3 regions of the Tumebacillus amylolyticus genome follow, and region 1 is predicted to be linked to each of the others. Evidence: predicted binding sites of a transcription regulator. Region 1 holds the regulator's gene; each other region holds the start of a gene.

Region 1 (7,056 bases):
GACTCCTTGTATGAAGCGGCCAAGATCGACGGTGCAAGCGAAGTACAACGCTGGTGGCGAATTACGGTGCCGCTGCTCAAACCGACGACGCTGTATCTGACCATGTTGTCCCTGATTGGTTCCTTCCAAGTGTTCACGCAGATTCTGCTCATGACGGGCGGAGGCCCGGGACATGCCACAGAGACGTTGGTGTCGTTGATTTACAAGACGGCGTTCCGCGATCTGGAGTTTGGACTGGCTTCTGCACAAGCGATTGTGCTGTTCGTGATCACGTTGATCTTCGGCATCGCCCAATACTGGCTGATGTACCGCAAAGCGGAAGACTAGGAGGGGGAGCGACATGCAGATCAAACATTCACCTATGAAATGGCTGACGTACTTCGTGCTCTTCGTCTGGGCGATCATCTCCTTGCTTCCGCTGTATTGGGTGTTCTCCACGGCGTTGCAATTGCCGAACTACGTGGAAGCCGATCCACCGAAGCTCATCCCGATGGGGATCGTGGAGTTTTTCACGCATCCGGAGAACCGCAGTCTGATCCTCCATGACACGTTTGCCGGGTTCCAGCAATTGTTCCAAAGCACCAACATCTGGCGGTGGTTCTTCAACTCCGCGTACATCGCCGTCGTGGTGACGGTGGGGATTCTCGTGCTCGACACGATGGCTGGTTATGCACTGGCGAAAAAGGAATTCCCCGGTCGCAAGCTGTTTTTCTGGTTGATCGTCGGGACGATGATGATTCCCGGTCAGATCACGCTGGTTCCGCTGTTTATCATGGTTCAGAACTTGGGTCTGATGAACACGCACTGGGCGCTGATCTTGCCCGACCTCAGCATGGTGTTTGGCGTGTTCCTCATGCGCCAATACATGCTCTCGATTCCGTCTGATCTGCTCGAAGCCGCCAAGATCGACGGCGCCTCGGAGTGGAAAACGTTCTGGACGATCGTCGTGCCGCTTGCCAAACCGGCGCTGGCGACGCTTGGCATCTTCACCTTCATGAATGTCTGGAACTCGTTCCTCTGGCCGATCATCGTGCTCAACGATGCGGACCTCTACACGCTGCCGGTCGGATTGAAGACGTTGCAAGACCAGAACCTGGCGATCTTCAAGCTGCTGATGAGCGGCGCGGCAGTGGCGGCCGTTCCGATGATCGTCGTGTTCGTCGCGTTCCAACGTCACTTCATCAAGGGCTTGACACTGGGCGGCGTGAAGGAATGAGATCGCGCGTTCTCGATGTGGTGGAGCAAGGCTTGGCAGACAGTCTCTTCGCAGGAGCCGTCGTACATGTCAGCCGCGTAACCTCAGAAGGTTGCGAGGTTCTCGTGGAGGCGGCTCGCGGATATGCCGAGGTCACTCCACGGCGGAGGCCGATGACGGTCGATGCCGTTTTTGACATCGCGTCGTTGACCAAGGTCATCGCGACGCTTCCTGCCGTGTTGCGCTCCGTGCAAGAGGGGCGGTTGGAAGTAGACCGCCCGGTGTTGCCGGGGCACGGAATATCTGTACATCATCTGCTCACCCACACCTCGGGGCTTCCAGCATGGAAGCCCTTCTATTTATGGAGGCAGGGGAAAGCGGACTATCGCACGCGGATCGAGGCCGAGACTTTGGTGTACGAACCAGGGACTCGGGCCCTCTACTCCGATCTCGGCATGATCTTGCTCGGCTTCGTGTTGGAGGACATCTGGCAGAAACCGCTCGAGGATATCGCTCGCGAACAAGCGTTTGGAGTTCTGGGAATGGTAGACACAGGCTATCATCCAGCGGGAAAAAATGTCGTTGCCACTGAAGTGGGGAACGCCATCGAACGGACGATGTGCCGAGACTATGCGACAGACGCGGAGATCGAACGGTTCCCATGGCGGGCACAGACGATTTGCGGAGCGGTGAACGATGGCAATTGCCACTATGGACTGAGCGGAGTCAGCGGTCACGCCGGGTTGTTCTCAACGGTGGCGGACGTGGCCCGTTACGCGCAAATGTGGGCGGCAGGCGGGCGAGGGTTCCTCACGCCGGAGCTTGTGCAGTTGGCAACGACAAATCACACGGCAGGTTTGGGGCTGTCGAGAGGACTTGGCTGGGAGATGGGTGTCTGGGCAGGTGAGACATTTTTGCCGCATGTTTTCGGTCATACAGGGTTTACGGGTACGGCTGTCTGGGTAGATCCGGTGTCGGGTCTGGTGGTTGTCTCGTTGACCAATCGCTTGCATCCAACTCCGTCCGATCTCGCGGTTTGGCGGCGGAACCTGCATGCAGCCGTTTTTTCTGAGGAGGACTATTAATGAAGAAACACATCTTGCAAGGCCGAGCGCTGATCGAAGGGAAGTTCCACGACGATCAAGTGCTGGTCTGCGAAGACGGACGATTCACGTATGTCGGGCCGCTGCGTGACGGAGACGTGCCGGATGCCGTGTATGAGACGGGGATTCTCGTGCCGGGGTATCTGGACTTGCATGTGCATGGGGTGCATGGGTCGGACGTGATGGATGGAAGTTTGGAGGCTTTGGAGACGATCTCGCGAGGCTTGGCGACGTATGGCGTCACCGGGTTTCTCGCGACGACTTTGACCGGGGACTTGGAGCATCTCCTCAGCGTGCTCCGCACGTGTGCAGAATTTGCTCGTCGTGAACCGGTTGGGGCATCCTTGCTCGGGGTTCACTTGGAAGGGCCGTGGATCAACCTGCGTTACAAAGGCGCGCAAAACGAATCGCATGTCATTCGCCCGTTGTTGCGCGATGCACAGCGGCTGGTGGAAGCGGGGCAGGGGTTGCTGAAACTGGTGACTCTTGCGCCTGAACATCCGGAGGCGGCTGAGGTGATTGCGTACCTGAGCGAACAAGGCGTGCGGGTCTCCGTAGGACACTCCGATGCGACGTTCGATGAAGTAACAAGTGCGATGGCACACGGACTCCAACATGTGACGCACTGCTGCAATGCGATGCGCGGCTTGCATCATCGCGAGCCCGGCGTGGTCGGGGCCGCTCTGTACCATGATGACTTGACGACAGAGTTGATTGCGGACGGGGTACACGTGCATCCGGCGGTGATGAACATTCTCTACAAAGTCAAAGGACAAGAACGTCTCGTGCTGGTCAGTGACGGCATGCGTGCCGTCGGGATGGCGGACGGTGAATATGACCTTGGCGGACAGAATGTGTACATGGTCGGAGGTGAAGCCCGCTTGGTGGACGGAACATTGGCGGGCAGCACGTTGACACTCGATCGTGCGGTGCGCAACATGGTTGAACTCGGGCACGCTCCGCTGGAGAAAGCTGTGGCGATGGCTTCCACCACGCCTGCGGCGGTCCTTGGTTTGCAAGGGCGCAAAGGGGCACTCGCAGTTGGATACGACGCGGACTTTGTGTGGCTGGATGAGGCACGGCAAGCTCGAGCGACGTACATCGCAGGAGAACTTCGGGCGTAAAGAATAGCATCAGAAAAGGGGATTGTACGAGGTGTAGAGGAGAGGAACGCACCTCGGGAAAAGAACGGCCCTGTCGGCAAAGGCGACAGGGTCGTTTTTTCACGTATAGAGGGTAGTCGGGCGTAGGATGTGCTTAGTCGATGTGGCGGAAGATGCCGACGACTTTGCCCAAGATGGTGACGTTGTTGTAGCGCATCGGTTGAAGCGAGGGGTTCTCCGGTTGGAGGCGGATGTGATCGGCTTCCTTATAGAAGCGTTTGACGGTCGCTTCATCGTCTTCGGTCATTGCGACGACGATTTCACCGTTGTTTGCCGTCGCCTGTTGACGGACGATCACGAGGTCGCCGTCGAAGATCCCGGCGTCGATCATCGAATCTCCCGAGACATTCAGCAGGAACACGGACGAATCGCCGACGAACGAAGTCGGCAGCGGGAAGTAGTCCTCAACGTTCTCAATCGCAGTGATCGGCTGACCCGCTGTGACTTTCCCGATGATCGGAGCCATGACGGTCGAGTATTCGAAACGGCCGCTCTCTGTGTCTGCTTCCAGATCGAGCACTTCAATCGCGCGCGGTTTGGTGGGGTCGCGGCGGATCAGGCCTTTCTGCTCCAGACGAGCCAGATGTCCGTGTACAGTAGAACTCGAAGCCAAGCCGACCGCTTCGCCGATCTCCCGGACAGACGGCGGATATCCCTTGGCCCGCACTTCGTTCTTGATGAAATCCATGATTTCCTGTTGACGCTTAGACAGCTTCAGCATTGGCAGAACAACTCCTCATATCCAGTCGTGATGTATATCAATGGGAAAATATGTTCGATGTTAGTTTATAGCAGAAATTATACCACACACTGGTACTAGATACAAACATGAGTTCTTGTTTTTTCTTGACAAGAACAGATAGACGTCATTATGATAGAAACAGAACATATGTTCTTGTTCTTGGACGGCTTTCACATCGACCATCGCCTGCATAGGATAGTGTCGACAGAACACCAAGAACGGGGGTACGGATGATGGAGGGAACACGGGTCACCTTTGTCGTCGTCAAGGCAGGAGAGACATTGGATGATCTTGCAGCGCGCTATGGATGTACGGCGGAGGAGTTGCGCCGGCTCAACCCCGGAATGCAAGGGTTCGCGCAGGGCGACGTCGTGAAAGTCATGACGAGAGCGTGGGACCCTCGAGAACCGAAAGCCGGTCAGCAGTTTGTGCTGGGCTTTCATGCAGGGCCGATGGGCGTGAGTTTACCGGGCAGCCAGAACTCGTTTCATCAGCATGCCGGGCTCTTGTCGGCGATTGCGCCGTATTGGTTTGATCTGAACCTCGGCGCTGCCGGACAAATCAAGTCTCGCGTGACACCGGCGACGATCCGAACGTTGATCGGAGATGCACACGGGCGGGGTGTGAAGGTCTTGGCGTCCCTTCACAACACCGAAAAGCGGCCCGGAGCGTCGCGCACGCAGGTCTTGCACAGTGCCATCACGGCCAACCGGGCGATTTTGATCCGAAACATCCTGCACACGGTCGAAGAGTATGGTTTTGATGGTGTGAACCTCGACTTTGAACGTTTGAAACCGGGGGATACGGCGAATTACACGTCCTTCGTTCGCGAGTTGGCGGCACGTCTGCATGAGCAGGGGAAACTTCTCGTCGTCTGTGTGTTGGGCGATGCGCATCACCAGCCGTTTTCGATGGACTTCGACTATCCGGGTTTGGCGACGAGCGTCGACTATCTCGGGATTATGACCTACGACGAGCACAAAGCCAACCAAGGCACACCCGGCCCGGTCGCATCGATTCCCTGGGTGGAGCGTACGGTGCGGTTGGCGATCGACACGGGTGTCCCGTCTCGCAAGATCTTGTTAGGCATCGCGGCGTACGGCTATGACTGGACGGACAATCGTCCGGGCGCGCGGGCCCTGTCTTTTGAAGCGGTGCAACGTCTGCGCCGTCAACACAACGCGACCGCTCAGTTTCATCCCTCGTACCGCGTGCCGCATTTCGACTATACAGACGGGCGTGGGGAACTGCATCATGTCTGGTATGAGGACGCTCGCAGTCTGTCGCTGAAGCTCGACCTCGTGCGCAGGTTTCACCTTGGCGGTATCCTGCACTGGCGACTTGGATTGGAGGACCCGGCGTCATGGGGTCCGATCCGCGCGAAGTTGTCTCCCATTCAAAAGTAAATTCACGTACGTGGAACGGAGATCAAGAGGAGGTGGGGGTCATATCCACGACGCAGTTGCACTACGTGATCGTACGGGAGGGTGACACACTGTCATCTATCGCAAATCGTTATCGAACGACGACGGCGACCATCGCCCGGCTGAATCAGCTGTCCTTGGACACGGTGCTGACCCCCGGCCGAATCTTGCAAGTGCCAAAGCCCAAAGCTGTGGCCGAGCCGCCTGTGAAAGCGTCCCCAGTTCAACGGCCACGCATCCCGCGCTTTGCGTTTGCCGCCTATACAGCGGCAGAGGGTGTCTATCCCGGAAGTGAGCGGGCTTTGGTCAAGACCGGGGCAGACGGTTTGAGCGGAATCTTCCCACTTTGGTTCCAAGTCGCGCCGGATGAACCGTGGCGGTTGCAGTCTTACGCGGGAGAAGCACAGATTGAATCGGTGTTGCGCACAGCTCGTGAGCGCGGGGTGCAGGTGATCGCGACGCTGACCAACCTCTACTATCCTTCCGATGTCAATGCCCGACAGACCATTCACCAAGCGATGACCGTCTATCGAAAACACTTGCTGGAAGCGGTCGAGTACACGTATGCACGATATGGGCTGGATGGCATCTGGCTCGATTGGGTCGACGTGGAGGAGAGCGATCGGGAGCACTTGGCGGAGTGGGTGGAGGAGTTGGCCGGACTCTGCCGGCTGCGCGGGTGGACATTGGTCGTCAACGTACCGATGATGCCGACAACGCACGGCGTGCCCCATACCGGAGCGTACGATTTGTTGCGAATCGGGCGAGCGGCCGACTTGGTGGCGTTGCTGCTGAACACAGAGCATCGCTTGCAGACAGGGCCAGGGCCGCTCTGTTCACTTCCCTGGGCGGAGACCGGGGTGCGCCATGCGTTGGCGTCAGGCGTTCCAGCGAATAAAATTTTGCTTGGCATCGCCGGATACGCCTACGATTGGAAGGAGAACAGCACAGTCCCTGAATACCTTTCCTTCGAGGGCGCGATGAACCGCGCTCGCCAATATCGGGTCCACGTGAAGTTCGATCCGGTTAGTCAAACGCCGATGTACGTCTATCAAGACAGCCAAGGTGTGGACCATCAAGTGTGGTTCGAGAACACCTCAAGTCTTTCGCAGAAGGTCACGATCCTCAATCGCTATGGGTTGGCGGGACTTTCTCTTTGGCGGCTCGGTATGGAGGACCCCAGCTTATGGCCGTTGCTGCGGTATCGGTGGGGAGAGATCAAGAAAGGGAGTTCTCGTTTCCGTAACATATATTATGGAAACTAAAAAGCCATGTCGAGGATTCCGGCATGGCTTGCTTTCCCGTCACGTTGTGGACGAGGTCTATCCAGTTACTTTCACAAGCGGCCAGATCAGGGCCATGATGGAGTCGACGTAGTGGAGGATCGGAGGAGAGAGGGGATCGTCAATCGGCAAGTTCAGCCGGTCCA
Region 2 (7,056 bases), on a different contig from region 1:
CAACCCGTTCAAGATCGTAAGCAGAGCAAACGCCAGAATCGAATCGGCCCAGATGAAGCCGAAGATCGAAATTGCTTCAATCAACGCCGCCGCCACCATCACAGGCTTGCGTCCGTATCGGTCGGCAAGTCCCCCCGCATAGAGGCCGGCGATCAGACCTGTCGCGGGCTGCAACCCGATGATCAACGCGGTAATCAGCAGATCCCCGTTCATCTTGTCAAACAAATACAAGGACAAAAACGGTCGAATCATAAACCCGGCAACCGTCGTCAAGACCGTGCCGAGCACGCGAATCCAGACCGTTCGGTCGTATCGGTACCAAAGCCTTCGAACACCACTCATGAAGTAATCCGTCCTCTCAGAAGAGACAACCATTCTGTTTGTTTTCAGACAGTATACAAGATTGTGAACAAACCTGTCTAGAGCCCAATTTTCACTAGACAAGCGCACATGGACGCAGGGCGCATATACTGCCAGTGACATATGACGAAGGAGGTCGAGCGGGTTGAAAGTCTACAGCGTCCAGAAAGGCGATTCCATGTGGAAGATCTCCAAGATGTGGAGTATTCCCTTGGATCAACTGATCGCCGCCAATCCCCAGATTGCAAACCCCGATCAAATAGACGTCGGTATGCAAATCAACATCCCGGGCACGGGCATGTCGCCGGGTGAACCTGAGGTCACCCCAACTCCTGATGCAACCGATGAAGGCGGAGCAGTACCGGCTCCGACGGCAGAACTCCCTGAACCGGCCCCCGCGCCGACACCAGCCCCTGCCGAACCGCAAGCGTACCCGTCCGTTCCAAAATGGGAAGGGCTTTGGAAGTACGTGGTCAAACATGGTGACGATGTGCTGAAAATCGCCAAGCAAGTCGGCGTCACCATCGAGATGTTGAAAGCTGCCAACCCGCAGTTGGCGCACACGCTGCACTTGGATAAGATCTATCCCGGCCAAGTGCTGAACATCCCCTCGTCCGGGATGAAACCCAAAACCAGCAATCCCGGCATGACCAAAGAGCAAATGACCGCCCCGGTCGCTCCGGTTTCGCCGTTCACTACCCAAGAACAACTTACCACGCCGAAGGAGATGGTCACGATGGAAAAACCGATCAACATCACCCCGCCGCCGATGCCCGTAGAAATGCCGATGCCTGCTCCGGCCCCGATGACCCCGCACATCGATTTGAACCTGCAATACGCGCCGCACAAAGACAGCCATAACAACACCAACATCAACTGGCAGCTGCAAAACCTCAAACCGCAAGTTCAGGCGCCGGTGGTCATGCCGCAAGAGCATCACTACATGCACCATCACCCGATGGTGATGATGTACATCCCGGTCTCCACCAAGAAAAAGCACAAAAAGAAATGCCACAAAAAAGTCAAAAAATGCGGATGCCATCAACAACACCACCATCACCCGCACGCAGAACACATGCACCATCAAATGCTGATGGCGTCCATGATCAACCAGCAACACATCGGCATGATGCCGAAGACGTTCTACCGCGACGAAGACTAAGCAATGCCGATGCCGGATAGGGGGCCGCACAGGCTCCCTTTTTTCATAGAGAAGGGAGGGAGTTCCGATGGGGGAGAGTTGATCGCGAAGTTGGAACAGGGCTTCGGACTCCGCATCCACCGCCGTGTGAAACTGCGCACCGTCACGGGCATGCAGACATCCGGCGGCGCGATGATCCTGAAACGCTATGACGGGGACGGGATGCGCAGACGTTTGGAAGCGCTGTCGGACGCCTTGGATCGCGTGTTGTTGGCAGGCGTCGAAGTGGCACCCTACTTGCGCACAAACCAAGGAGTTCCCTATATGGCCGATCGCGGTGGGCTCTACACGATCCAACCGTGGCTTCAAGGCCGGCATCTGTCGCTCAAATCAGCGGATGAACGCAAGGCAGCCGCCCGTGCGTTGGCTCAGTTGCATGCCGTTCCGGCGGGCAAGGGCAGCAAAAAAGCGTTCTATCTGCGCGTCCCGCCCTTGTCGGAAAAGTACCGCCATCGTCTCGAACGGGCACAGGTTGCCACGTTCAAAGACCCGGATTTGCGCGACATGTGGCGTCCGTTTCAAGAACAGGCTCGTGAATCGGTCGTTCAGCTCCAAGGCATGGCGTTGGAACGGGCACTCGACCGCGACTTGCGCCACGGTTCGCTTTGTCACCGCGACCCGGCCCCGCATAATTTTATGTGGCACGGGGAGGGCGCGGCGCTGATTGATTTCGATCTGGCGGGGTACGACGTGCGGGCGCACGATCTCTACCAACTGATGAACCATTCTCTGTATCTGAACGGGTGGGAGCCGGGCTTGTTCTCCGAAATGATCGAGGCGTATGAGCGGGTCTTGCCGCTGGACGTTGACAACCGCCGTGTTCTGCAAGCGCTGATGCTCTATCCCTCGCTTGTCATCCGCGAATGGTACGACTTTGGCAAGACGGGCAAACGCGACTCGCTGCGGGTTCGGCTCGCTTGGGCACAGATCCAAGAAGAGAAACGACGGTCTCAAGTCTGCTTTCTATAAAAAAAGGCACATCGCGCGCGGGCGGTGTGCCTTTTTCATTTGAAAGGGGGTCGTTCAGGAGCCAAGCGTCTGTGAGGACTTCGGCTCCTCCTGTTGATCTCCCCGCGCGATCATGATCAAACCTGTACTTACGACTGCCAACAACAGTATGAGGGCCACGATACTCGACAGCACACCGCTCACCTTCCCTTTTCCTTACAAATTTGTTCATCATCTCTATAGACGATGGACGAACCCATTTGGTTTCAGGGAAAATTGCGGGAAATCTGAAATATTTTTAAGCGCTTTCGAGTTTGCGGCGGGAGAAGCCTTCCATGAGGAGCAATCCGGCGATCCAACCGCCGAGGAAGGGGTAGAGTTTATGCCCGTTGACCGCGTAGAGGATCACCCCGGCACAGTACGCCGCCGCACCGGCGATGAAGTAGAGGCGGGCTGTTTTTTTCAGTCGAACCACCTCGCTTTTCGAAATGTTTACTTCTACTTTATTGGGGTTTGATTGTCCAATATGTGTGGTTTCGGTATACTGAGGGAAGTTGAATGGGAACGGAGTGAAGCGAGATGGACGTGATGGATACGCGCATGCCGGTGACATTGTTGACCGGAGCTTTGGGAAGTGGCAAGACGACGTTGCTCAACCGGATTCTTTCGGAGCAGCACGGAATCAAATTTGGGGTGATCGTCAACGAGTTTGGGGAGTTGTCGATCGACCATCATCTGGTGGTCGGAACGGACGAGCAGGTGGTGGAATTGGCGAACGGCTGTGTTTGTTGCACGGTGCGGGAAGATTTGTTGGATGCGATCTCGCGGATTTTGAAGAAGCAAAGCGGGATTGAGTATCTAGTGGTGGAGACGACGGGGCTGGCCGACCCTCGGCCGGTGGCGCAGACGTTTTTGCATGAAGAGCTGTGTGAAGAGGTGCGGTTGGATGCGATCTTGACGGTGCTGGATGCGGCGAACTTCCATGAGAACCTCATCCGTTCGGGGACCACAATCGACCAAATTCTTGCGGGAGATATCTTGCTGTTGAACAAAGTCGATTTGGTGAGCGACGCGATGCGACATGAAATTAAGGAAGAGATCGGCGACCTCAACCCCGCCGCCCGACTCCTCGAGACGGTAAACGGCGAGGTGGACCTCCGCCTGATCATCGACGTAGACGTGCATCGCGGGGGCGTTGAATCAGAGAACGCGGCAGACTTTGCTGGTGCGGCTGACCTTGGCAGTGCGTCTGACGATGCCTTGGGCGGCGACTTTGTTTCGTTTGCGAAGTTGTCGGCGACGGCGAAGACGGGGTCTCATCTGAGTCGTGAGGAAATTTCCTCTGTGTCGTTCACGACGAAGTATGCGTTTGACTACGAACGCCTCGGGGAATTTCTGGAGTCTCTGCCCAAGAATATCTTCCGTGGCAAAGGCTTGATCTGGATCGAAGGCTACGACGCACAACTGCTGTTCCACTTGGTCGGCGACCGCTCCACGGCAACCCTGCACACCCCGTGGCCGGAGGGTCCGCGCGAGTCCAAACTGGTCTTGATCGGCCAACAACTCGACCGCGAGGACCTGCTCGCCCGACTCGACGCCTGCCTGTTGAAAAACTGATCAAAAAGCGCCATTCCCTGCGCGGAATTGGCGCTTTTTGATTTATTTACCATCGTTTTTTTTTCGTATCTATGATAAAAAAGGAAATGTATGTTCGGCTATGGAATACATTTATCCTCAGGCTGTCTTTTTTTTGAGGAGGTAGTACATGCGAATCTTAGGAATTGACCCCGGCTACGGGCGCACGGGTTACGGTGTCGTGGACTCGATTGGCAACCGGATCAAGTCGGTCGAATATGGCTGTATCGAAACCAAACCACATACCCCGCTCCCCGATCGCCTCGTAGACATCTACGGTGCCGTCCGAGAAGTGATCGCCCGCCTGCAACCGGAAGCGGTCGCCGTGGAGCAGATTTTCTTCTCCAAATCTGTCACCACCGCCATCGACGTCGCCCAAGCGCGCGGCGTCGTCTTGCTCGCAGCTCGCGAAGCAGGGCTTCCGCTCGCCGAATATACCCCGATGCAAGTCAAGCAATCGGTCGCCGGCTACGGCAAAGCTGACAAAAAACAAATGCAGGAAATGGTGCGGATGTTCCTCGGCCTCGCAAACATCCCGAAGCCGGACGACGCCGCCGATGCGCTCGCCGTTGCGATTACACACGCGCACAACGCCCCCTTCCTGAATCGGGTGGAAAGGATGAAGCTCAAGTGATCGCATTCGTCGAAGGCCCTGTCGAAATTCAAGAGCTCGACCACGTCGTGCTCAACGTAAACGGCGTCGGGTACCGCGTGTTCACCACGGGAACCACCGCGTACCAAAGCAACCTCGGAGACAAACTTCGTCTCTACACGCATCATCACATTCGCGAGGACGCCCACCTGCTGTTCGGGTTCAACACACGGGAGGAGTGCGAACTGTTCGGTCGTTTGAACAACGTCTCCGGAATTGGGCCCAAAGTCGCGATGGCGATCATCGGCGCCGGGTCTCCCGGTCAAGTGGTGTTTGCCGTGCGCAACGAGGACGTGGATTTTTTGACAAAGTTGCCGGGAGTCGGAAAAAAAACCGCCCAGCGCCTGATTCTCGACCTCAAAGACAAGCTGGACGACCTGGCGTCCGTTTTCCCGACCACACCTTTGTCTCAGACACAAAAAGCGCCGTCTAAGTCTAAAGGTCTAGGAACAGAGCTATTTGAGGCACTTTTGGCCCTCGGGTATAATGAGAAGGAAGCGCACGGGGCTGTCCGCGACATCGCGGGCGAAGTAGAGCCGGGCATGAAGCTGGAAGACCAGATCAAGCTCGCACTCAAACAGCTGATGCGTATGTAGAGGAGAGTTCAGCCTTGGAAGAGCGAGTTCTGTCATCCGATTACCAGAACGAAGATGGAGACCAAGAGACGTTGCGCCCACGGTTTTTGCACGAGATGATCGGGCAACGCCAGGTGCGCGACAATCTGAAAGTGTATATCGAAGCTGCCAAGATGCGTCGGGAAGCGCTCGACCATGTCTTGTTCTACGGCCCGCCGGGCCTTGGCAAGACCACGCTGTCGAACGTCATCGCCAACGAAATGGGTGTCAGCATACGCACCACCTCGGGGCCGGCGATTGAACGCCCCGGCGACTTGGCTGCTCTGCTCACGAACCTCTCTGAGGGGGATGTGCTGTTCATTGACGAAATACACCGGATTAACCGAAGTGTCGAAGAAGTGTTGTACCCGGCGATGGAAGACTTCGCCTTGGATATTATCATCGGCAAAGGACCGGGCGCACGCTCGGTTCGGCTGGACCTGCCGCCCTTCACGTTGATCGGGGCGACGACGAGAGCGGGGATGCTCTCGTTGCCGTTGCGTGATCGTTTTGGAGTGGTCAGCCATTTGGAATACTATGACGTTGCAGATTTGCAAAAAATCATCGTGCGATCGGCGGAGATTTTTCAAGTGCCGATCTTGCCGGACGGCGCGTTGGAGATGGCGAAGCGATCTCGGGGAACCCCGCGGATTGCCATTCGTCTGCTCAAACGCGTGCGAGACTTTGCGATGGTGCAGGGCGACGGCGTGATCTCACAGGAATTGGCGGACCACGCGCTCAAGTTGATTCAGATCGACTCGCTCGGTCTCGATTCGGTTGACCACAAGCTGTTGCTCACCATCATCGACAAGTTCGGAGGGGGTCCGGTCGGACTCGATACGATCGCGGCGACGATTGGCGAAGAGTCCGACACGATCGAAGACGTGTATGAGCCGTATCTCTTGCAAATCGGATTTTTACAGCGGACCCCGCGTGGTCGCATCGTCACCCCACATGGGTACAAACACTTCGGACGGACGCCGAAAACCACGTAATCGACAAAAATTTTTGGCGAACCCCGTTGAATGCCCCACAAAGGAAACAACGTATGCGAAATCCTATAGCAAGCGAGGTGGAATGGGTGGGTATCTTACCGTTCCGACGCAAAAAAGCGGACGAAACGACTGACCTCCATCAGTTGCTGACCCGCACACGAAGCGGAGATGAGGAAGCACGCAACCAGATCCTGAGAGACTACATTCCGTTTGTGGCCAAAAGCGCCTCCCAAGCTACGGGACGGTACATTCGCCGGGGGCAGGACGACGAGTTCAGTGTTGCACTCACCGCCTTTAACGAAGCGATTGAACGCTATGATTTGGACCGCGGCACGAGTTTCTTGGCGTTTGCCGACACGGTGATCAAGCGTCGCCTGATCGACTATTTCCGTTCGAAACAGGCGAAGGGACGCGATCTGCCGTTCTCGGACTTTGAAGTCGAAGATGAGGAAGACAACATCATCAACTACGTCGAAGTGCAGAAGTCGGTCGAACAACATCAAAAGCAACTGGAAACAGATGCGCGACGTGAGGAGATCATGCGGTTCACCACGATGCTGATGGACTTTGAGATCTCCATGGACGAATTGGTCGACATCTCGCCCAAGCACCAAGATGCGCGCGAAAACGCAATTGAAGTGGCAAAGGCTT
Region 3 (7,056 bases), on a different contig from region 1:
GCAGTCTTTGCTTTTTTCGAGGGCTTTCAATAAGTTCTCCGCTTTTTTCTGCCCGAAGCGCGGGAGGCTGAGGAGTTTCTCCAGGTTCAACTTCTCCGGGTCGTACAGATCGGCGGGGTCGTTGATGCCGAGCTCTCGGAACAATTGCTCTGCCGTTTTGATGGAAAAAGTCTCGATGTCCATCCCGCCACGGCTGGCAAAGTGGGACACGCGCTCGATGACCTGCGTGGCACAGCCTGTCACGTTCGGGCAGAAGATGTGCGCCCCCTTCTCGACCAGTTCATGTCCGCAACTCGGGCAATTCTCCGGTTTTTCAATCGGGTGGGTTTCCAGCGTTTCGTCGTCCAACTTGTACAACACTTCCGGGATGACATCGTTGGAACGGCGAATGGCCACACGGCATCCGACGTCCACGCCCTTGCGTTGAATGTCTCCCCAGTTGTTCAAGGTCGCACGTTGCACGGTGACGCCGCCGATATCGACAGGCTCCAGGAGCGCCGTCGGTGTAATCTTGCCGGTGCGTCCGACGTCCCAGACCACGCTGTGCAGAATCGTTGAATACTCCTCGGCTTCGAATTTAAAAGCAACCGCCCAACGCGGGAATTTGTCGGTGAAGCCGAGGACTTGTCGCGTGCGGATGTCGTTGATCTTGATGACCATCCCGTCGATCAAGTAGTCGAGTTGCGGATGGTCCTCTCTGTCAAAACGCTCAATCTCCGCGACCAAGTCGTCGAGAGAGGTGAACGCTTTGCTGTACGAGCCCGCTTTGATCCGGTTCGCACGCAAAAACGCCGTCATTTCTTCGTGCGTCTCGAACTCCAACTCCGCCGCATACCCGATTCCGTAAAAGTAGGCGTCGAGGTTGCGCTTCGCCGTCACTTCCACGCTTTTCTGACGGATGGCTCCGGCGGCCGCATTGCGGGCGTTTTTCAAAAGTTCTGCGCCGACTTCGATCGCTTTTTGGTTGTAGCGTTCCAATTCGGACAGGGGCATGATCACTTCGCCCTGCACTTCGAACAGACCTCGGTAGTCGATCGAGAGCGGAATGCTGCGAATCGTCTTGACTTGCGGCAACACAGACTCCCCGACGATTCCTCGTCCACGGGTCGCCGCTTGCACGAGAGAACCGCCGTCGTACGTTAAATTGATCGTCAGCCCGTCAAACTTCTGTTCCAATAAGTACGTCGGAGCGGGCAAGGGGTCTTCGTCAGGATTCTTGGTGTTGAAGTCGTCGATCAGTTTCCGCACACGCTTGTCCCATTCGCGCAGGTCGTCCGTGCTCTGGGCTTTGTCCAAACTCCACAACCGCGCCAAATGCTTGTGCTCGACAAACGTATCGACCGTCACGTCGCCGACTCGGTGGGTCGGCGAGTCGGGCAGTACGACGCCGCTTTCTGCTTCGAGACGACGAAGTTCGTCATAGAGACGGTCATACTCGGAGTCGGTTACTTTCGGTTTGTCCAACGTGTAGTAGTGGTAATCATATTCGTTCAACAGTGCGATCAACTCGCGCATTCTCTCCTGCACGTTCGTCTCACCTCGTATGTACGTGAAAAAAGGGCATGCAGATACTCGCATGCTCTTTTTTCCGGGAAATTGGTTGTTTGATGATTTAGATGTTCAGCATATGTCCAAGTTTGCTTTTCTTGGTCTTCAGGTAGTCTTCGTTGTTCGGGTTGTGCTCCATCTGGATGGCCACTCGTTCCACAACTTGAAGACCGTGTCCTTCGATGCCGGCGATTTTGCGCGGGTTGTTGGTGAGCAGACGAATCTTGCGAACGCCGAGGTCTTGGAGAATCTGCGCCCCGATGCCGTATTCGCGCAAATCGGCTGCGAAACCGAGTTGTTCGTTGGCTTCAACGGTGTCATAGCCTTTGTCTTGCAGTTGGTACGCTTTGAGCTTGTTGATCAGCCCGATGCCGCGACCTTCTTGGCGCATGTAGAGCAGGATGCCTTTGCCCGCTTCGTTGATTTGACGCAGGGCGGCTTCCTTTTGCGGACCGCAATCGCAACGGCAGGAACCGAACACATCGCCGGTCAGACATTCGGAGTGTACGCGAACGAGCACCGCTTCATCCGGAGAGATGTCGCCTTTGACCATCGCGACGTGTTCTTTGTCGTCGATGATGTTCGTATACGCGACCATGCGGAAATCGCCGAATTCGGTCGGCATGCGGACATCGACGACGCGGTTGATCAGCGTCTCCGTGCTTTTGCGATACGCGATCAGGTCTGCAATGGTGATCATTTTCAGATGATGTTTGGCGGCGATGACTTCAAGGTCGGGAACGCGCGCCATCGTGCCGTCCTCGTTCAAAACTTCGCAGATGACGCCCGACGGATAGGAGCCGGACAGAATTGCGAGGTCGACAGCCGCTTCCGTATGCCCGGCGCGGCGCAGTACGCCGCCATCCTTGGCGATCAGCGGGAAGATGTGGCCCGGTTTTTTGAAATCTGTGCCGACTGCCGATTCGTCGATCAAGCGCTGGACGGTTACAGAGCGCTCATACGCCGAGATTCCCGTGGTTGTGCCGTCCTTCGCATCGACCGAAACGGTGAAGGCGGTGCCGTGCGAGTCGGTGTTCTCCTCTACCATCGTGGTGAGTCCGAGTTGGCGGGCACGCTTCTCCGAAATCGGAACGCAGACCAAACCGCGGCCTTCTGTAATCATGAAGTTGATCACTTCGGGCGTCGCATGCTCAGCAAGCGCGATGAAATCCCCTTCGTTCTCGCGGTCTTCATCATCGACTACGATGATGACTTTGCCTTTGCGCAGGTCTTCCAGTGCTTCTGGGATGGAATTGAAGTTCGCCATCTCTCCGTGCCTCCTCTAAGCTTTCGTAATCGGCGCAAACTTGGCGAGAAGTTTTTTCACGCCTTGGCCCGGGAACTGAATGTGCAATTCCAAGTCATCGCCGCCCTTCTCCGTTTCAACGATCGTGCCGGTGCCCCACTTGCGGTGCTCCACCTGCTCGCCGATCTCCCACGTGAGGCTCATGTCCGCCCCGAAGTTCGCCGGAATGCGCGTGCCGAGATTAGTCGTCGGCTTCTCGCGGTTCTGGTTGACCGGTTGACGGCGAATGCCGAATTCCTCGACGAGTTCCGAAGGAATTTCCTTTAAGAAACGCGACGGCGGGTTCATTTTCATCTGGCCGTATTGCATGCGCGAAGTCGCGTACGAGATGAAGAGTTTCTCCTCTGCCCGTGTGATCCCGACGTACATCAAACGGCGTTCCTCTTCGACTTCGGTCGGGTCTTCGATCATCGCCCGCGCACTTGGGAACACACCCTCTTCGAGCCCAACGAGGAAGACCACGGGGAACTCCAACCCTTTGGCCGCATGAAGCGTCATCATCGTGATCGAATCACGAGACGCTTTCTCGTCCGCGTCTTCGAGGTTGGTTTGCGCTTGTTCACTGTCGGCAAGCAAGGCGACTTCACCCAAGAACTCGATCAGACGGTCCTCTTCGGTGACTTCGTGCTTCTGGTCAAACTCTGCCGTAACCGACAGGAATTCGTCCAAGTTCTCCAGACGCGCGTCGGCTTCGAGCGTTTTTTCCAACTCGAGCTCTTGGCGGTAGAGGGTCTTGTCCATGACATCGTTCGCCACATCGGTGAGCGGGGTGTACTTGACTTGCTCTGCGAACATCGAGATCAGCGAGACGAATTCGCGAATCGCAGCGGCGCCCTTGCCTTTGATCCCGATGTGGTCGATTTCCTTGCACGCTTCAAAAGCAGAGATGCCCTGCTGGCGGGCGAAGCTGAGAATTTTATCCACGGACGTGTTGCCGACGCCGCGCTTGGGCACGTTGATGACCCGCTCCCACGAGAGGTCGTCGTTCTGGTTGGCGATCAGACGCAGGTAGGCGAGGATGTCCTTGATCTCCTTGCGCTCGTAGAACTTCAGGCCGCCGAAGATCTGGTACGGGACATGCTCGTCCGATTTGATAATCGCTTCCTCTATGACACGGGACTGGGCGTTCGTGCGGTAGAGCACGGCGATGTCCGAATACTTCCCGCCCTGCTTCACGTGCTCGATGGCTTGTCCGACGACGAAATGCGCTTCCGTATGCTCGTCGTACGCTTTGTACATCTTGATCGCGTCGCCTTCATCCTTGGTGGACCAGAGGTTTTTCTCCTTGCGTTCCATGTTGTTGCGGATGACTTCGTTGGCCGCTTTCAAGACGCGTCCGACAGAGCGGTAGTTCTGTTCCAATTTGATGACGGTGGCGTCGGGGTAGTCTTTTTCAAAGTTTAAGATGTTCGAGATGTCCGCACCGCGCCAGGCGTAGATCGACTGGTCGGAGTCGCCGACGACGCAGATGTTGCGTTGCTTTTTGGCGAGCAGTTGGACCAGTTTGTACTGCGCTCGGTTGGTGTCTTGGTACTCGTCGACGTGTAAGTAGTGCAACCGGTTCTGGTAGTAGGTCAGCACGTCGTCGTGATTCTCGAACAGGTAGACGGTCTTCATAATGAGATCGTCGAAGTCAAACGAGTTGTTTGCTTTCAGTTTGCGTTGGTACGCTTGGTAGACGTCAATCGCCGTCTTGCCAAAAACGTCGCCGTCCCGCACCGTTTTGGCAAACGCGTCGGGGGTCATCAGCTCGTTTTTCGCATTCGAGATCATCGCGAGCAAGCCGCGCGGGTCGAACTTTTTCGGGTCAAGGTTGAGTTCCTTGAGCACTTGCTTGACGGCGGTCAGTTGGTCGCCCGCATCGAGTATGGTAAACGAATTCGAATAGCCCAGTTTCACCGCATCGCGGCGCAGCACGCGCACGCACATGGAGTGGAACGTCGAAATCCACACATCGTGCGCCGTCGGTCCAATCAGTCCCTCGACACGCTCGCGCATCTCGGCGGCGGCTTTGTTCGTGAACGTGATGGCGAGGATGTGCCACGGGGCGATGCGGCGCTCGGAAATCATATACGCGATGCGCCGGGTCAGGACGCTGGTTTTCCCCGTGCCCGCCCCTGCGATGATCAAGAGCGGCCCCACCGAATGCTTGACCGCTTCCTGCTGTTGCGGATTCAATCCTTGCAAGATCGAGTCCGCGTTCTGTATGGAAAACATGTGCAACACCTCATGTTAAGTTCGTAGTCGCTCCTACCAGTATAGCAAACATCCGTTCTCTGACAAAGAATCTGTCTTACAAAAAAAGAGCCCGTTCTTTGAAACCTCCGGGCTCTTCGAGCGTATGCTTATTTATTTCCCTCTTGCGTCTGCCAAGCGAACCAACACCAGATCGGGGGCATAGCGTCCGACTTTGTCGTAAAACTTGCGCAGTTCGTTCAAGTCGCAGGTGTCTTTTTCAAACGGAAGCGTCATGTGAAACTGGATCAGCGTCATCACTTCCCGCGCAAAGTCGGGCGGGTAGCCGAAGCGGGTCAGCACGCGAAACGCCATCTGGGCGCCTATGTTCTCATGCTGGTAGAAGTGGCCGTTCAAGTCGGTGGAGATGAACTCCTTGGGGACTTTCGCTCCCTTCACCACGTAGAACTCCCCGGAATCGCGACCGTCGCGGATGTCCGCCCCGTTCTCGATGAGGACGAAGTCTTTTTTTCGAAAACGTTCATAATCTTGGTTGAAAAAGCCCGTGAATTGCTTGATTCCCGGATACGCTTTGCCGATGTCGTGCAAGAGCATCGTCCAGACGTGCTTGAGCGAGGAGCCCGCGACGACGGCGGTTGCTTTGAGGATGTGCTCGTAGACCGTGAAACGATGGTGCGGGTTGTGCTGATCCACGGGAATGGCGTTCGCAAGTTCGGGCAACCACTTCTGCAACCGACCGTCCGCTTCCAGACTGTGAATCAACTTCACCGGATCGCGAAGCAATTGCTTCTCCTGTTCGTGAAAAAAAGCCTGCGCCTCCGCCAGCACTTCCTCCGTCGTGTGAACTTCGAGGTTGTCGAAGTCCTCGACATCGGTGGGCACTTGGAGGTGACGCTGGTATTTTTGCAAGATGCGGCGGTCCTCCGAAGAGTCGGCCTCTGCCTGCTCGAGCGGGATGTTGAGGTACACCGCCTCTGTCTGATAGCCGTGACGGCGGGCGAGTTCGAGGTAGAGTTTTCTATGTTTCGGCAAACGGTGCGGGGCGTCGATGACCACCGATCCTCCGGTTTTGACCGCGTCCGAGACGTCGCGGGGGACTTTTTCCACTTTATCATCAACGACCGAGATGAGGAGAGCGCCCGTTTTCGCGGCATGTTGTTGGGCTGCTCGGGTCTTGGAAAGCGTTGGAAAACCGACGTACAAGGTCAACACGGGCATTGGGGATGTCCCTCCTTCGTTCTTCAGGCTTAGGATGCACCATTTTTTATGCTATAATAGAGAATATAAGGTTTTTACGTGTCATAAGTATGATCGGATGCTTCTGCCTACATATTAGATACGGGAGTGATGCAACGAATGAATATCGTGATGGCCCTACTCGCACTTGGGTTCCTCATCTTCATCCACGAGCTGGGACACTTCTGGGCTGCACGTGCGGTCGGCGTTCGCGTCGAAGAGTTCGCCATCGGCTTTGGCCCGGCGATCATCAAGCACAAGCGCAAAGGAATCGCCTACCGCCTGAACTGGATTCCGCTCGGCGGCTACGTGAAGATGTTGGGAGAAGACAATCCCGAAGCGGCAGATGCACCTGACAGTTTCAATAACCGCCCGATCGCAGCGCGGATTCTCGTCATCGTTGCGGGCGTAATCATGAACTTGCTGGGCGCGTTCGTGATTCTCTTGTTGATGTACAACCTCTACGGACATCCGACCGCGCAAGTGTCCAACGTGATCGATCAAGTCAGCGCGTCTTCTCCGGCTTCTGAAGCCGGCATCAAGTCGGGCGACGTGATTCAGAGCGTGGACGGCGAGAAATTCTCTTCGTTCGAAAGCTTCTCGGAGAAAGTCAAAGCTCACGAAGGACAACCGATGACCTTGGAGATCAAGCGCGGCGACCAGACGATGCCGATCACCGTCACTCCGCGCAAAGTCAACTCGTCGGTCATGATCGGGGTTCAACCGAAGCAATCGACGCAATGGGTCAAGCAAGGTAGTTTCGGGCAGAG

The links. The regulator LexA, encoded in region 1, represses DNA repair genes until DNA is damaged. The targets are predictions, from matches to a motif close to CGAACATATGTTCG.
Region 2: ruvC (crossover junction endodeoxyribonuclease RuvC) is a predicted target of LexA. The motif match lies at 4,210-4,223, and genes of this name have one in related genera.
Region 3: pcrA (DNA helicase PcrA) is a predicted target of LexA. The motif match lies at 5,117-5,130, and genes of this name have one in related genera.

Annotation. Positions count from the first base shown of each region.
Region 1 is NZ_JAEQNB010000006.1:188,134-195,189, forward strand. Features, by position in the region: gene JJB07_RS18615 (carbohydrate ABC transporter permease) at 1-327, shown strand, start outside; gene JJB07_RS18620 (carbohydrate ABC transporter permease) at 341-1,216, shown strand; gene JJB07_RS18625 (serine hydrolase domain-containing protein) at 1,213-2,280, shown strand; gene nagA (N-acetylglucosamine-6-phosphate deacetylase) at 2,280-3,422, shown strand; gene lexA (transcriptional repressor LexA) at 3,556-4,182, opposite strand; gene JJB07_RS18640 (LysM peptidoglycan-binding domain-containing protein) at 4,434-5,609, shown strand; gene JJB07_RS18645 (glycosyl hydrolase family 18 protein) at 5,642-6,892, shown strand; gene JJB07_RS18650 (YqjF family protein) at 6,950-7,056, opposite strand, start outside.
Region 2 is NZ_JAEQNB010000003.1:540,502-547,557, reverse strand. Features, by position in the region: gene JJB07_RS12605 (MDR family MFS transporter) at 1-342, opposite strand, end outside; gene JJB07_RS12600 (LysM peptidoglycan-binding domain-containing protein) at 506-1,522, shown strand; gene JJB07_RS12595 (phosphotransferase) at 1,601-2,530, shown strand; gene JJB07_RS12590 (hypothetical protein) at 2,808-2,984, opposite strand; gene JJB07_RS12585 (CobW family GTP-binding protein) at 3,089-4,126, shown strand; gene ruvC (crossover junction endodeoxyribonuclease RuvC) at 4,275-4,778, shown strand; gene ruvA (Holliday junction branch migration protein RuvA) at 4,775-5,392, shown strand; gene ruvB (Holliday junction branch migration DNA helicase RuvB) at 5,407-6,405, shown strand; gene sigI (RNA polymerase sigma factor SigI) at 6,492-7,056, shown strand, end outside.
Region 3 is NZ_JAEQNB010000001.1:794,588-801,643, reverse strand. Features, by position in the region: gene ligA (NAD-dependent DNA ligase LigA) at 1-1,578, opposite strand, end outside; gene JJB07_RS03705 (bifunctional 3,4-dihydroxy-2-butanone-4-phosphate synthase/GTP cyclohydrolase II) at 1,613-2,815, opposite strand; gene pcrA (DNA helicase PcrA) at 2,831-5,071, opposite strand; gene JJB07_RS03695 (AAA family ATPase) at 5,204-6,268, opposite strand; gene rseP (RIP metalloprotease RseP) at 6,407-7,056, shown strand, end outside.